3 regions of the Curtobacterium herbarum genome follow, and region 3 is predicted to be linked to each of the others. Evidence: predicted binding sites of a transcription regulator. Region 3 holds the regulator's gene; each other region holds the start of a gene.
The links. The regulator HrcA, encoded in region 3, represses chaperone genes, less so after heat shock. The targets are predictions, from matches to a motif close to TTNGCACTCGNNNNNNNCGAGTGCNAA.

Region 1 (4,759 bases), 1.6 Mb from region 3:
GCGCGCTGGGCTGAGCGGGTTCCGCGACAGTCCAGCGCCGTGTCAGGGTCGACCTGCCGAGCGCCCCTACGATGTGCGAGACCTGCAACCCGCCCGCGATCGGAACCAGTGTGACCGCCCTCCCCACCGACGAGCTCACCGAGCTCGCCAAGCACGTGCTCGCGTTCGAGCACGAGCGGGCACGGCACGACCGGACGAAGGAAGCGGAGATCCGCGTCGAGTTCGACATGTCGCCGACGCGGTACTACCAGGTGCTGAACCGGGTGATCGACTCGCCGGCGGCCCTGGCGTACGACCCGCAGCTGGTGACCCGGCTGCAGCGTCTCCGCCGGGCCCGGACCAGTGCCCGTGCCGCCCGCAGTTTCGTCGCGCCCCCGGCCGACCACGAAGGACGTGAAGAGGAACGATGACGAGATTCCCGCGAGACCGGTTCGACGACGTCACCGACGGCCCACGCGTCGGCGCGCACCGCGGTGCCGCCCGTCGGGGTGGCGGGTGGGTCGTGTTCGCCTGGGCAGCACTCGCGACGGGTGTCCTGGTCGGCGCCGGTGTGCTCGTGCTCGCGCTCGCCAACGGCAGCGTGCAGTTCACCGAGGGCAGCGGTGGGGCCTCGTCGGCACCGTCCTCCTCGGCGAGCTCGACCCCGACCAGCGGTGCGTCGGCCGGTTCGGAGCCGTCGGACCAGGCCTCCACCGCGGCACCGGCGGCGGGTGGGTCCCCGACCGACCAGGGGTCGACCACCCTCGTCGTGCTGAACGGGACCTCGACGACGGGGCTCGCCGCGAACGCCTCGTCGAAGCTCACCGGCGCCGGGTGGAAGGTGACGTCCACGGGCGACGCCGGTACCACCGGGTCGACGCAGACCATCGTCTACTACCAGCAGGCGTCACAGGCAGCGGTCGCCCAGGGCATCGCGAAGTCGCTCGGGACCTCCGCGGTGCAGCAGTCGTCGGCCTTCCCGAACGCCGACGTCTCGGTCGTCCTCGGCGCTGACTTCACCGGCTGAGCCCGCTGTTCCGGGGTCCTGTGTTTCCGGCAGGTTGCGGATCGTGGCTCGCCGCGTGAAATAGGTGTCACACCCCTTGCCGAAATCGTGACACTCGGTCAGAGTCACCAGTGGTCACCCCGTGATCGCGACATGTCCTCACTTCAGAGGCGGTGCCGCGTGATCGGGAGAGGCGACACGGCCTCGGACCCGACGGATGCCATTTGCGATGGCGCCGTCGTTCGCACCAGCAGTACCGCAGGGAGCAAGGAACATGGCCAACGGAACCGTGAAGTGGTTCAACGCCGAGAAGGGCTTCGGCTTCATCACCGTGGATGGAGGGGGCCAGGACGTGTTCGTGCACTACTCGGCCATCGACATGAACGGCTACAAGGTCCTCGAGGAGGGCCAGGCGGTGACGTTCGACGTCGGGACCGGGTCGAAGGGCCCGCAGGCCGAGTCGGTCCGCCCCGCCTGAGTCGCAGAACCGCTCACGAACGCGTCGTCCCTCCGGGGGCGACGCGTTCGTCGTGTCGGCGCAGCCGTCGTGTCCGGCGGGGCGCTCGGATCGTGGGCCGACCTGGGGAAGCGGGGCGAGCCTCCCGACTGTGTTGCACTCTCGGGTGGCGAGTGCCAGAATCGGGCTTGGCACTCGGTCACACTGAGTGCCAGAACGACCCCGATGACGACGTCCGGGAGGGACGAAGAACTCACATGGCAAAGATCATTGCTTTCAACGAAGAGGCCCGACGCGGCCTCGAGCGCGGCCTCAACCAGCTGGCCGACGCCGTGAAGGTGACGCTCGGCCCGCGCGGCCGCAACGTCGTCCTCGAGAAGAAGTGGGGCGCCCCCACGATCACGAACGACGGTGTCTCCATCGCCAAGGAGATCGAGCTCGACGACCCGTACGAGAAGATCGGTGCGGAGCTCGTCAAGGAGGTCGCCAAGAAGACCGACGACGTCGCCGGTGACGGCACGACCACCGCAACGGTGCTCGCCCAGGCGCTCGTCCGTGAAGGCCTGCGCAACGTCGCAGCCGGCGCCGACCCCATCTCCCTGAAGCGCGGCATCGAGAAGGCCGTCGCGGCCGTCTCCGAGCAGCTGCTCGCCGACGCCAAGGAGATCGAGACCAAGGACCAGATCGCCGCCACCGCGTCGATCTCGGCCGCTGACCCGACCATCGGCGCGCTCATCGCCGAGGCCATCGACAAGGTCGGCAAGGAAGGTGTCGTCACCGTCGAGGAGTCGAACACCTTCGGCACCGAGCTCGAGCTGACCGAGGGCATGCGCTTCGACAAGGGCTACCTGTCGCAGTACTTCGTGACCGATCCCGAGCGTCAGGAAGCCGTCTTCGAAGACGCGTACGTCCTGATCGTCAACTCGAAGATCTCGAACATCAAGGACCTCCTGCCGGTCGTCGACAAGGTGATCCAGGCGGGCAAGCAGCTCCTGATCATCGCCGAGGACGTCGACGGCGAGGCCCTGGCCACGCTCGTCGTGAACAAGATCCGCGGCATCTTCAAGTCCGTCGCCGTCAAGGCCCCGGGCTTCGGCGACCGTCGCAAGGCCATGCTGCAGGACATCGCGATCCTCACCGGTGGCCAGGTCATCTCGGAAGAGGTCGGCCTCAAGCTCGAGAACGCGACGCTCGACCTCCTCGGTCGTGCCCGCAAGGTCGTCATCACCAAGGACGAGACGACCATCGTCGAGGGTGCCGGCGACGCTGAGCAGATCGCCGGCCGCGTCCGTCAGATCCGCTCCGAGATCGAGGCGACCGACTCCGACTACGACCGCGAGAAGCTCCAGGAGCGCCTCGCGAAGCTCGCCGGTGGCGTCGCCGTCATCAAGGCGGGTGCCGCGACCGAGGTCGAGCTCAAGGAGCGCAAGCACCGCATCGAGGACGCCGTCCGCAACGCGAAGGCTGCCGTCGAAGAGGGCATCGTCGCCGGTGGTGGCGTCGCCCTCATCCAGGCCGGCAAGGTCGCGCTCGACGGTCTCTCGCTCGAGGGCGACGAGGCGACCGGCGCGAACATCGTCCGCGTCGCCATCGACGCACCGCTCAAGCAGATCGCGCTCAACGCCGGTCTCGAGCCGGGTGTCGTCGCTGCTCGGGTCCGCGAGCTCGAGTCCGGTTGGGGCCTCAACGCCGCGACCGGTGAGTACGTCGACCTGATCGCCGCGGGCATCATCGACCCCGCCAAGGTCACGCGCTCGGCGCTGCAGAACGCCGCGTCGATCGCCGGTCTGTTCCTCACGACCGAGGCCGTCGTGGCCGACAAGCCGGAGAAGAACCCGGCCATGCCGGCCGGCGACCCCACAGGTGGCATGGACTTCTAGTCCGGACCTGCTCGGCACGGGCCCTCGTACGCTTCGCGTGCGGGGGCCCTTCCGCGTGCGCGGGCCGGGCCGGCGGGCGGGCTGGTGCTCGGCGGCCCGCCGACCGGTCACGACTCCCCGCTCACCTCCGCCGAGCGGTCAGGAAACGTCGTTCTCCACCCGCCAGAGCGACGCTTCGTGACCGGTCGGCGACGTGCGCTCGGGCGCGTACGGGGCTGGCTCGTCCCGCACTGGAGGCGCGGCAACCGTCGTTCTCCACAGATGCGTCAACGACTGCGCGCGCCCCACACGCGTGTCCGAAGCTCGGGGATGCGCACACCACGACCCCTTCCCGATCCGTGGCACGAACGACCGTTCCGGGTGCGGGACGCCGTCGACGCCGGCATCACCGCCGAGCGACTGCGTCGACGGGACCTCGACATCCCAGTCCACGGCGTCCGCGACCGAGCCGGACGACGAGGTTTCTCGGAGTTCGTCGCCGCCGTCGCGCTCGTCATGGCTCCCGACCAGTTCTTCAGCCACACCACTGCGGCCCGGCTCTGGGGTGCACCACTCCCGCGGGCCGCGCAGGACGGCGAGGTGCACGTCTCGACGATCGGGGATGGCGTCCGTATGCGACGGCCCGGCGTGGTCAGCCACCGGATCGCCGAACCGGTCCTGGTCGAACTCGACGGCCGGAGACTGTCGAGTCCAGCGGACACGTGGTTCCAGTGCGCGGGACTGCTCGGGGTCGGAGCCCTCGTGGCGGTGGGGGACCACGTCGTCGGGAGGAGCCAGCTCGCGACCATCGACGATCTGCGGGCGGCCGTCGTGCCGGGTGCTCGACATGTCGTCAGGGCTCGTGCCGCGCTCGAACTCGTCCGGGTGGGCTCCGAATCGGCGATGGAGACCTGGTGGCGGTTGGCGGTCGTCGAGGCGGGGTTCGACGAGCCGGAGCTGAACGTCGACGTCCACGACGACGCGGGGCGGTTCCTCGGCCGCGTCGACATGGCGTGGCCGGACCACCGGATCGCGCTCGAGTACGACGGCGACCACCATCGTGAGCGCGACGTCTTCCGACACGACCAGCAGCGAGACAACGGTTTCGCCGTGAACGACTGGCTCGTGGTGCACGCCACCGCGGCCGATCGTGCCCGGCCGACGGTCCTCTTCCAGCGCCTCCGTCAGGCCTTCGCCCGTCGACTGGTCACAGGTCGTCGGATGGCGGTGTGACGGAGCCGGTGCGGGCCTCCCGTCACGAGTAGCGGGAGGGCTGCGACGCGCCGTCAGCTCTTCGCCGAGTGGTCACGGACTGTCGCTCTCGCCGACGGAGAACGACGTTCTCCGACCGCTCGGCGGAAGTGAGCGGGGAGTCGTGACCGCTCGGCGGGCGGGGCGGGCGGGCGGCCGGAGGGTGGGGGAGAGGCGGGAGGCCCCGCGTCAGGAGAGTGTCGGGCT
Region 2 (4,759 bases), 1.8 Mb from region 3:
GGCCGGACGGGTCCGAGATCGACCTGCCGACGGTGGCGCTGCTCGTCTCCGGCGGGCACACGTCCCTGCTCCTCGTGCGGGACCTGGTCGGGGACGTCGAGCTCCTCGGCGAGACCATCGACGACGCGGCGGGCGAGGCGTTCGACAAGGTCGCCCGGCTCCTGGGCCTGCCCTACCCCGGCGGGCCCCAGATCGACCGGGCCGCAGCGGACGGCGACCCCACCGCGATCCGGTTCCCGCGCGGGCTGACCCTGCCGAAGGACATGGCGGCGCACCGGTACGACTTCTCGTTCTCCGGGCTGAAGACCGCCGTCGCCCGCTGGGTCGAGCGGTGCCGCGACGAGGGCCGCGAGGTCCCGGTCGCCGACGTCGCCGCGAGCTTCCGGGAGGCCGTGGTCGACGTGCTCCTCACCAAGGCCCTCAACGCCTGCCGGGACACCGGTGTCGACCGACTGCTCCTGGGCGGTGGGGTGGTCGCGAACGCCCGACTGCGACAGGTCGCCGAGGAACGCTGCGCCGCGGCCGGTGTGGCCCTGCGGATCCCGCCGTTCGACCTGTGCACGGACAACGGGGCGATGATCGCGGCCGTCGGGGCCCGGCTCGTCGCCGAGGGGCACGCGCCGAGCGACCTCGGCATCGCGGCGGACTCCACCCTGCCGGTGACGACCGTCCAGGTCTGAGCCGGTCTCCCGAACCGCTCAGGGACCCGTGTGGGAGGATCGGCCCCGGTGATCGAGTGGTCGCCAGGAGGGTGCCACGTGTCCGATCTGAACGACCGATCGAAGCCGGACGAGACGTCCCGGCAGGCGCAGCCGGGCCCAGACGGGCAGCAGGGCCAGGGATGGCAGCAGCCGGGGCAGTACGGGCAGCCCCAGCAGTACGGTCAGCCGCAGCAGTACGGCCAGCCCGGGCAGTACGGCGCCGGTCAGCAGAACCCGTACGGCACACCCGACCCCTACGCAAAGCAGAACCCGTACGCCCAGCAGAACCCGTACGCTGCGCCGCAGTACGCCGCCGCCGACCCGTACCGTGCCAGTACCCACAACCCGTACGCCCCGCAGAAGACCAGCACCCTGGCGATCCTGTCGATCATCTTCGCCCTCGGCGGCGTCGTCCTCGGTCCGCTCCTGATCCTGACGAGCCCGGCCGGCGCGATCATGGGTCACGTCGCCCTCGGTCGCATCAAGCAGACCGGGGAACAGGGTCGTGGCCTGGCACTCGCGGGCATCATCGGCGGGTGGATCCTGACCGGGCTCTTCATCCTCCTGGTCGTCGTGATCATCGTCGTCGCGTCGACGATCGACCAGTCTGGGGTCAGCGGCTGGGACGGCACGGGCGGCGGGAGCGCCGCGCTCGTCGGCTGACCGCGCCCGCCTGACCGCGACCGCGCCGCCTGACCGCGGTCGCCGGACCGCGACCGCGCCGCCTGACCCTGGCCGTACCCGGTCGCTCAGCCGGCCACGTCGGTGAGGCGCTCGCACAGGACGGCGGTGTGTCGTCCCTCCAGTCGGGTGAGCACGAGCGTGACGCGACCGCGGCCCCGCAGACGCAACCGCTTGCGGAACTCGGCCGGGTCCACGTCGACCCCGCGCTTCTTGATCTCCACCGTGCCGATGTCGTCCGCGGCCAGGCGTGCGGCCAGCCGCTTGACGTCGAGCGGCATCGTGTCGAGCACGCGGAACCCCTGCGCGAACGGGGTGACGACGGCCCGGTCCGAGCTGACGTACGCGATGCCCTCGGAGAGCATCCGGCCGTCGATCGAACGGGCGAGGTCCCCGACCAGCCGCGCGCGGATCACGGCGCCGTCGGGCTCGTAGAGGTAGCCACTGAGTGGTCCGACCTCGACGTCCTCGGCGTCGGCTGCGCCGGTCAGCTCGGCGATGCCGTGCGGGCCGACGACGGTCGCGGCACGGCGGATCCCGGGGCGGGCGAGCGGGCCGAACCACAGGGCGAGTTCGACGACCTCCCGGTCGACGGAGGTCCACTGCGCCTCGGCGGTGTCCGGGATCAGGTCGCGGTCGATGCCGGGCCCGAGCTTCACGCCGGTCGGGGTCGTCGTGGCCGCCGCGAACACGGTGTCGAGCGACGGCGACCAGTCGTCGGGATCGGCCAGGCGCCGGGTGTCCGAGTGCCCGCTCGTCCGCCGGGCCGGGTCCATCCACACCCCGTCGACGGTGGACAGGTCGAACGAGGCGGCGTCGCCGAGGGCGACCCGGGCGTTCGGCCACGGCGCCAGGTTGTGCGTCGCGACGGCCGCCGTCACCTCGTCGCGGTCGACCGCCGTGACGTCGAGGTCGAGCGCCGCCATCGCGAGGGCGTCCCCGCCGATCCCGCAGCCGAGGTCCGCGACCCGCCCCAGGCCAGCGGCCGCGAACCGCCCGGCGTGCTGCGCGGCGACCTGCAGCCGGGTGGCCTGCTCGAGCCCCGCCTCGGTGAAGAGCATGCGCGCGGCGAAGTCGCCGAACTTGCCGCGGGCCTTCTGTCGCAGCTTCGCCTGGGTGAGGACAGCCGCCACCAGGGCCGGGTCGTGGCCCTCGGCCCGCAGCCGGGACACGACCCGGACGATCTCGCCGCCGTCGGAGACCGAGGGCGTACGGTCGAGCAGGTCCATCCCGGCCGGGGTCAGCAGCTGGGTGAGTTCGGCGGCGTCCATGCCCCGATCCTCCCAGGCGGCGGACACGGCCGCGGCGCACTGGCACTCGGATTGACCGAGTGCCAGTGACGTCCTACAGTTGGGGTTGGCACTCTCCCGAGGGAAGTGCCAACCCGGTTTTCGTCAGTACCGAACACGTACCGAGAAAGAAGAGGTCACCGTGGCCGTCAGCATCAAGCCGCTCGAAGATCGCATCGTCATCCGACAGGTGGAGGCGGAGCAGACCACCGCGTCCGGTCTGGTCATCCCGGACACCGCGAAGGAGAAGCCCCAGGAGGGCGAGGTCGTCGCCGTGGGCCCGGGTCGCATCGACGACAACGGCAACCGCGTGCCGCTCGACGTCGCCGTCGGCGACAAGGTCATCTACTCGAAGTACGGCGGCACCGAGGTCAAGTACTCGGGCGAGGACCTGCTGGTCCTCTCCGCCCGCGACGTCCTCGCGGTCATCGAGCACTGACACCTGCTCCACGAACGCCCCGTCGGCCTGGCCGGCGGGGCGTTCGTCGTCTGCCGGGAGGCCCGCCCCAGCACCCGACGTCGGCTCGCGTTCCTAGGATGGTTCCGTGAGTGAACCGAGTCCCACGCGCCCGGCGCGCAGCGAGGCATCCGTCGGCGTCGTGCAGGCGCTCGTCGCCTACGGACTCTGGGGCCTGATGCCCCTGCTCTTCGCCGCGATGGCCCCCGCCGGCGCGTTCGAGATCGTGTCGTGGCGGATCGTCTTCGGCCTGGTGTTCTGCGCCGTCGCGATCCTCGCCACCCGCTCGTGGCTGCGGACCCGTGCCCTGCTCGTGCAGCCCCGGGTGATGGGGATCATGGGCATCGCCGCCGGACTCATCCTGGTGAACTGGACCGTGTACGTCGCTGCGACGACCACCGGCCACACCGTCGAGGCCGCGCTCGGGTACTTCATCAACCCGCTCGTGACCATCGCCCTGGGCATCGTGGTGCTCCGCGAACGCCTGCGGCCGCTGCAGTGGATCGCGGTCGGCATCAGTGTCGTCGCGGTCGTCGTCATCGCGGTCGGGTACGGGCGGATGCCGTGGATCTCCCTGGCGCTGGCGTTCTCGTTCGGGCTCTACGGTCTGGTGAAGAAGCGCGTCGGCGGGACCGTGGACGCACTGAGCGGGCTGACGATCGAGACCGTGTGGCTGCTGCCGATCGCGGTCGGCGCGCTCGTGGTGCTCGGGGTGACCGGACTCGCGGGCGGGCTGACCTTCGCCGGCGAGGGTGGGGTGCACGTCCTGATCACGGTGCTGACCGGGCCGGCGACCGCGGTGCCGCTGCTGCTGTTCGCGTCCTCGGCCCGTCGGGTCAGCCTGTCGACGCTCGGGTTGACGCAGTACCTCGCACCCGTGATGCAGCTGCTCGTCGGGGTGCTCGTGCAGCACGAGGCGATGTCGCCCTCGCGGTGGGTCGGCTTCGGTGTGGTCTGGTTCGCGCTGGTGCTGCTCACGATCGACTCGTTCACCGCTGCGCGGCGGAGTGCCCGGCGCGACCCCGTGCCGGAGCCGGCCTGAGCTGACGGGGGCGGGGCGGGCCTCCCGTCCGTCGCCTGCTCGTTCGGCCGACCCCGCGGCACGCGAACGGCCCCCGGGAGCTGGTGCTCCCGGGGGCCGTCGTGGTGCTGGTGCGGTTACTTCGAGACCGAGCCCTGGATGGCGCTCTGGTAGACCGGCTTGTTGTCCTTGTCGAACTTGTAGATGCCGATGTAGGCGCTCGACGGGTCGTTCTTCTTGTCGAACGGGCCGATGCCGGACGGGCCGGTGTAGTGGATGTCCTTGCCACTGTCCAGCAGGGCCTTGCAGTCCTTGAACGTCGAGCACTCGGTGCCACCGTCGGCGCCGGACACCGCAGCCATGTTGGCCTGGATGGTGCCGGAGTCGGTGCCCTTGCCCTTCACCGCGGCGAGGGCGGCGAGGGTGGTGGCGTCGTAGGACTCAGCGGCGTACGAGAAGTCGGCGAGGTCCTTGCCGGAGGACTTCTTGTAGAACTCGACCAGACGCTGCTTCAGCTCGTCCTTCGGGCTGGCACCGGGGATGGTGCCCTGGGCGCCGTCGAGGGTGCCCTTGTCGAAGTCCTTCGAGTAGTCCGCGGTGTTGCCGTCGG
Region 3 (4,759 bases):
GGCCGTCCCAGCGCGACACGCTGCGCGCCGCAGACCACGGCACGACCCGGTCGACACCGATCTCGGTCGCGGCCTGCACGGCCATCTCGTCACGGCCGCCCTTGGCGAGCGCCTGCACGAGGGTCAGCGCGGGTCGCGGCGCCGGTTCGACGCCGACCGACGCGACCGTGAGCAGGAGCGAGTCCTTGCCCACCGTCGCGACCGTGCCGGCGACGACCGTGCCGCGGCCGTCCGAGAGCCGGAGCTGCTCGCCGACACGCACCCGCGACACCGTCACGGCGTGGCGACCCTCGGCGCCGTCGAGCGCCACCTGGCCGCCCACCGTGACGTCGTCGAGGGTGTCGACGAGGTAGAGCGAGGCCATCAGAAGTTGAAGAACCGGTCGCGGATCTTGCCGAACATGCCCTGCTGGAAGCGGGACAGCTGCGGGGAGCCGGCCTTGTGCGACTTCGCGAGCTGTTCGACCAGCTGCCGTTCCTTGTGCGAGAGCTTGCTCGGCGTGACGACCTGGATGCCGACCTTGAGGTCCCCTCGGCCGGAGCCACGGAGCTTCGTGACGCCGCGGTCCTTGATGACGAGCACGTCGGCGCTCTGCACGCCCGGGCGGAGTTCGAGCTCCACCGGTCCGTCGAGACCGTCGATCGTCGTCGTGGCACCGAGGATCGCGTCGGTCATCGGGACCTCGAGCGTGGCGAGCAGGTCGTCGCCGTCGCGGCTGAAGACGTCGTGGTGCCGGACGCGGACCTCGAGGTACAGGTCGCCGGCGGGGCCACCGGCGGGGCCGACCTCGCCCTGACCGGGCATCTGCAGGCGGAGGCCCGAGTCGACGCCGGCGGGCACGTCGACCGGCACGGTGCGACGGGCGCGGACGCGGCCCTGGCCCTGGCAGGTCGGGCACGGGTTCGGGATGACGGTGCCGTAGCCGCGGCAGGTGCCACAGGGGGCGCTCGTCACGACGTTGCCGAGGAGCGAGCGGACCTGGCGCTGGATGTGGCCGGTCCCACCGCAGATGTCGCACGTCTGCGGGCTCGTGCCGGGGGCGCAGCAGGAACCGGCGCACGTGTCGCAGAGCACCGCGGTGTCGACCTCGAGGTCCTTGTGCGTGCCGAAGACGACCTCGTCCAGGTCGACCTCGAGTCGGAGCAGGGCGTCGCCACCGCGCTCGGCACGGCTGCGCGGACCGGTCCCCCGGCCGCCGCCACCACCGCCGCCACCGAAGAAGGCGTCGAAGATGTCGCTGAACCCGCCGGCACCGGCGCCGAACCCGCCGTCCTGGGGGCCGGCGTCGAAGCGGCGGCGCTGCTCGGGGTCACTCAGGACGTCGTACGCGTGCGTGACGTCCTTGAAGCGTTCTGCGGCGTCGGGACTCGGGTTCACGTCCGGGTGCAGTTCGCGGGCGAGCCGCCGGTACGCCTTCTTGATGTCGGCGTCGGAGGCGTCGCGCGGGACGCCGAGGACGTCGTAGTGGTCTGCCAAGTGTTCCTCAGGGGGTGCGTGGGTGGACGGGGTGGGAGGGGCGTCCGGCGATCAGTTCTCGCCGAGCAGCCGGGACAGGTAACGGGCGACCGCTCGGACGGCGGCCATGTTCGTGCCGTAGTCCATCCTGGTCGGACCGAGGACGCCCAGTCGGGCGATCTCACCGCGGGCGGCCAGGTAGCCGCCGGCGACGATGCTCGTGGCGTCGAGACCGTACTCGGCGTTCTCACGCCCGATGCTCGCCGCCACGGCGATGTCGTCGACCTGCATCTCGCCGAACAACCGGAGCAGGGTGACCTGTTCCTCGATCGCCTCGAGCACGGGGAAGAGCCCGCCGGAGAAGTCCTGCTCGCTCTTCGCCAGGTTCGCGGCGCCCGCCATCAGCAGGCGGTCCTGCCGGTTGGCGGCGACCTGTTCGACCAGGCTGGCGACCACGACACCGGCGAGCGGCTGGACCGCGGGCCGGAGCTGGCCGGGGATCGCGCGGAGCGCCGGCGGGGCGTCCTGCAGCGGGAGCCCGACGGTCGCGCCGTTGACCAGGGTGCGGAGTTCGGCGAGCGCGGACTCGTCGAAGGGCACGTCCGTCTCGATGACGCGCTGCTCGACCCGGGCGGTGTCCGTGATGAGGACCACCATCAACCGGGTGTCGGCGAGCCGGACGAGCTCGACGTGCTGGACCCGGGCGTGCCCCATCGTCGGGTACTGCACGAGGGCCACCTGGTTCGTCAGCTGGCTGAGCAGCCGGACGGTGCGGGTGAGGACGTCGTCGAGGTCGTTCGAGGCGCCCAGGAACGTCTCGATCGCCTGACGCTGTGCGCCGGAGAGCGGGCGGGCGGCGGCCAGGTGGTCGACGAACACCCGGTAGCCCTTGTCGGTGGGGACCCGGCCGGACGAGGTGTGCGGGGCGATGATGAGCTGCTCGTCCTCGAGCTGGGCCATGTCGTTGCGGATCGTCGCGGCGCTGACCCCGAAGGCGTGCCGGTCGACGATGGTCTTCGAGCCGACGGGTTCGCGCGAGGCGACGTAGTCACGCACGATGGCCTTGAGGACCTCGAGGCTCCGTTCGCTGACCATCGGTTCCCTCCGCTCCTGTCGTTCCGCACCGGCTGGCACTCTCACATGCCGAGTGCTGATCCTACGCCTGACCGCCGACCGGACGGGACTTCTCCACGGGCGTCTCGGTACGCTGCGGGCATGAGCGACGGACACGGACCCGGCGGACCCGGCGACCAGTACCCGGGCGGCGGGCAGCCCGCCGGCGGCAAGGCGGGCGGGCAGTACGGCGGTGGGCAGTACGGCGGCGGCCAGCAGCCCGGGGACCAGTACCCCGCCGGCTACCGGCCCCCGCAGCCGATGACCCCGGAGGACCAGCGGCTCTGGGCGACCCTGACGCACGTCGGCGGCATCTTCTCGAACGTCCTGGTGCCCGTCATCGCCTTCTTCGTGCTGCGTGACCGCGGGCAGTTCGTCCGGGAGCACACCCGGGTGGCGCTGAACTTCCACATCACGATGGCCATCGCCTACTTCGCCGGGATCCTGACGTCGGTGCTCGGCATCGGCTTCCTCGTCATCACGGCCGCCGGCATCGTCTCGATCGTCTTCGGCATCCTGGCCGCCCTCGCCGCGAACCAGGGGCAGTTCTACCGCTACCCGCTCGCGATCGAGTTCATCAAGCAGTAGCGAACGCGCGCCCCAGCGACCACGTGCACGCGGCGCCGTCCGCTCAGTCGAGCAGGTCGCGCACCACGGCGTCGGCGAGCAGCCGTCCGGACAGCGTCAGCTCGAGCGTCCCGCCCAGCGCCGCCCGCCCGTCCACGAGACCACGTGCGATGAGGCCGGCGACGCGGCCACGCGCCTCCCGGCGGAGCTCGTCGATCCGCAGCTCACCGCGGACCCGCGCCGCGAGCAGGACCCGCTCGACGTACCGGGTCTCGTCGTCCAGGGTCTCGCGGCCCGCGGCCGGGGACACGTCCTGCAGCACCTTGCCCGCGTAGGCGGCCGGGTGCTTGACGTTCCACCAGCGGGTGCCGGCGACGGCCGAGTGTGCGCCCGGGCCGATGCCCCACCAGTCGTGGCCCTTCCAGTAGGACAGGTTGTGCCGGCTGGCGTGCTCGGGGCCGCGCGACCAGTTCGAGACCTCGTACCAGTCGTAGCCGGCGTCGCCGAGCACCTGGTCGGCGAGCTCGTACATGTCGGCAGCCAGGTCGTCGTCCGGCGCGGGCAGTTCGCCGCGTGCGACGGCCCGGCCCATCGCGGTGCCGTCCTCGACGATCAGCGAGTACGCCGACACGTGGTCCGGGGCGCAGGCGATGGCCGCGTCGAGCGAGGTGCGCCAGTCGTCGAGCGACTCCCCCGGCGTCGAGTAGATGAGGTCGAGGCTGACGTCGAGGCCCTGCTGCTTCGCCAGGTCCACCACGACCGGCACCCGCTCGGGGTCGTGCGTGCGGTCGAGGGTCGCGAGCACGTGCGGCACCGCGGACTGCATGCCGTAGCTCATCCGGGTGAAGCCGGCGCGCTGCAGCGTCGCGATCGAGTCCGCGTCGACGGAGTCCGGGTTCGCCTCGGTCGTGACCTCGGCACCGGGCACGATCCCCCACGTGTCGTCGATCGCCCGGAGGATCATCGCCAGGTCGGACGCCGGCAGCATCGTCGGGGTGCCGCCGCCGAAGAACACCGTCGAGACCGGGCGACGCGGGACCCCGGAGCGCTCGAGCACCTGGTCCGCGAACGCGATCTCGCGCAGGGCGTGGCCGGCGTAGTCGTCACGCCGCACCCCGCGCAGTTCGGACGCCGTGTACGTGTTGAAGTCGCAGTAGCCGCAGCGCACCCGGCAGAAGGGCACGTGCACGTAGACGCCGAACGGGACGTCGCCCGCTCCGGCTGCCGGTGCGACCAGTCCGTCCGACGGAGCGGGATCGGCGATCGGGAGAGCACTCGGCATGGAGTCCATTGTCCGTCATCATGGACGGCATGGAGCACCACCCGGTCAGCACCACGGTCCTGTGGGACATCGACGGCACCCTCGTGCGCAACGCCGCGTCACCGGGGAACCTGTACCACCTGGCGCTCGAACGAGCGCTCGGCCGCGACCTCCCCCAGCTCGTCGGCCACCAGCACGGTCGAACCGACGCCGGCATCATCGTCGAGCACGTCCGTGCCCACCGGCTCGACGACGGACTGGTCCCCACCGTCAGCGGGCACCTCCGTGACCTGTCGGAGGAACGGCACCGCTCCGGCGACCGCCGCTCGCCCGCCCCGGGTGCCCGCGCACTGGTCCGCCACT

Region 1: the regulator HrcA is predicted to act here: its motif matches at 1,631-1,657, upstream of groL (chaperonin GroEL).
Region 2: the regulator HrcA is predicted to act here: its motif matches at 2,693-2,719, upstream of groES (co-chaperone GroES).

What each region holds. Positions count from the first base shown of each region.
Region 1 covers NZ_JAFBBT010000001.1:483,133-487,891, forward strand. Annotated here, with positions in the region: gene JOD51_RS02400 (DUF2332 family protein) at 1-14, shown strand, start outside; gene JOD51_RS02405 (DUF3263 domain-containing protein) at 111-410, shown strand; gene JOD51_RS02410 (LytR C-terminal domain-containing protein) at 407-1,006, shown strand; gene JOD51_RS02415 (cold-shock protein) at 1,260-1,463, shown strand; gene groL (chaperonin GroEL) at 1,700-3,322, shown strand; gene JOD51_RS02425 (putative endonuclease domain-containing protein) at 3,683-4,534, shown strand; gene JOD51_RS02430 (sensor histidine kinase) at 4,742-4,759, opposite strand, start outside.
Region 2 covers NZ_JAFBBT010000001.1:326,582-331,340, forward strand. Annotated here, with positions in the region: gene tsaD (tRNA (adenosine(37)-N6)-threonylcarbamoyltransferase complex transferase subunit TsaD) at 1-680, shown strand, start outside; gene JOD51_RS01715 (DUF4190 domain-containing protein) at 759-1,364, shown strand; gene JOD51_RS01720 (class I SAM-dependent methyltransferase) at 1,451-2,653, opposite strand; gene groES (co-chaperone GroES) at 2,814-3,110, shown strand; gene rarD (EamA family transporter RarD) at 3,217-4,170, shown strand; gene JOD51_RS01735 (ABC transporter substrate-binding protein) at 4,287-4,759, opposite strand, start outside.
Region 3 covers NZ_JAFBBT010000001.1:2,088,763-2,093,521, forward strand. Annotated here, with positions in the region: gene JOD51_RS10015 (16S rRNA (uracil(1498)-N(3))-methyltransferase) at 1-364, opposite strand, end outside; gene dnaJ (molecular chaperone DnaJ) at 364-1,476, opposite strand; gene hrcA (heat-inducible transcriptional repressor HrcA) at 1,528-2,550, opposite strand; gene JOD51_RS10030 (DUF4870 domain-containing protein) at 2,671-3,156, shown strand; gene hemW (radical SAM family heme chaperone HemW) at 3,200-4,417, opposite strand; gene JOD51_RS10040 (HAD family hydrolase) at 4,447-4,759, shown strand, end outside.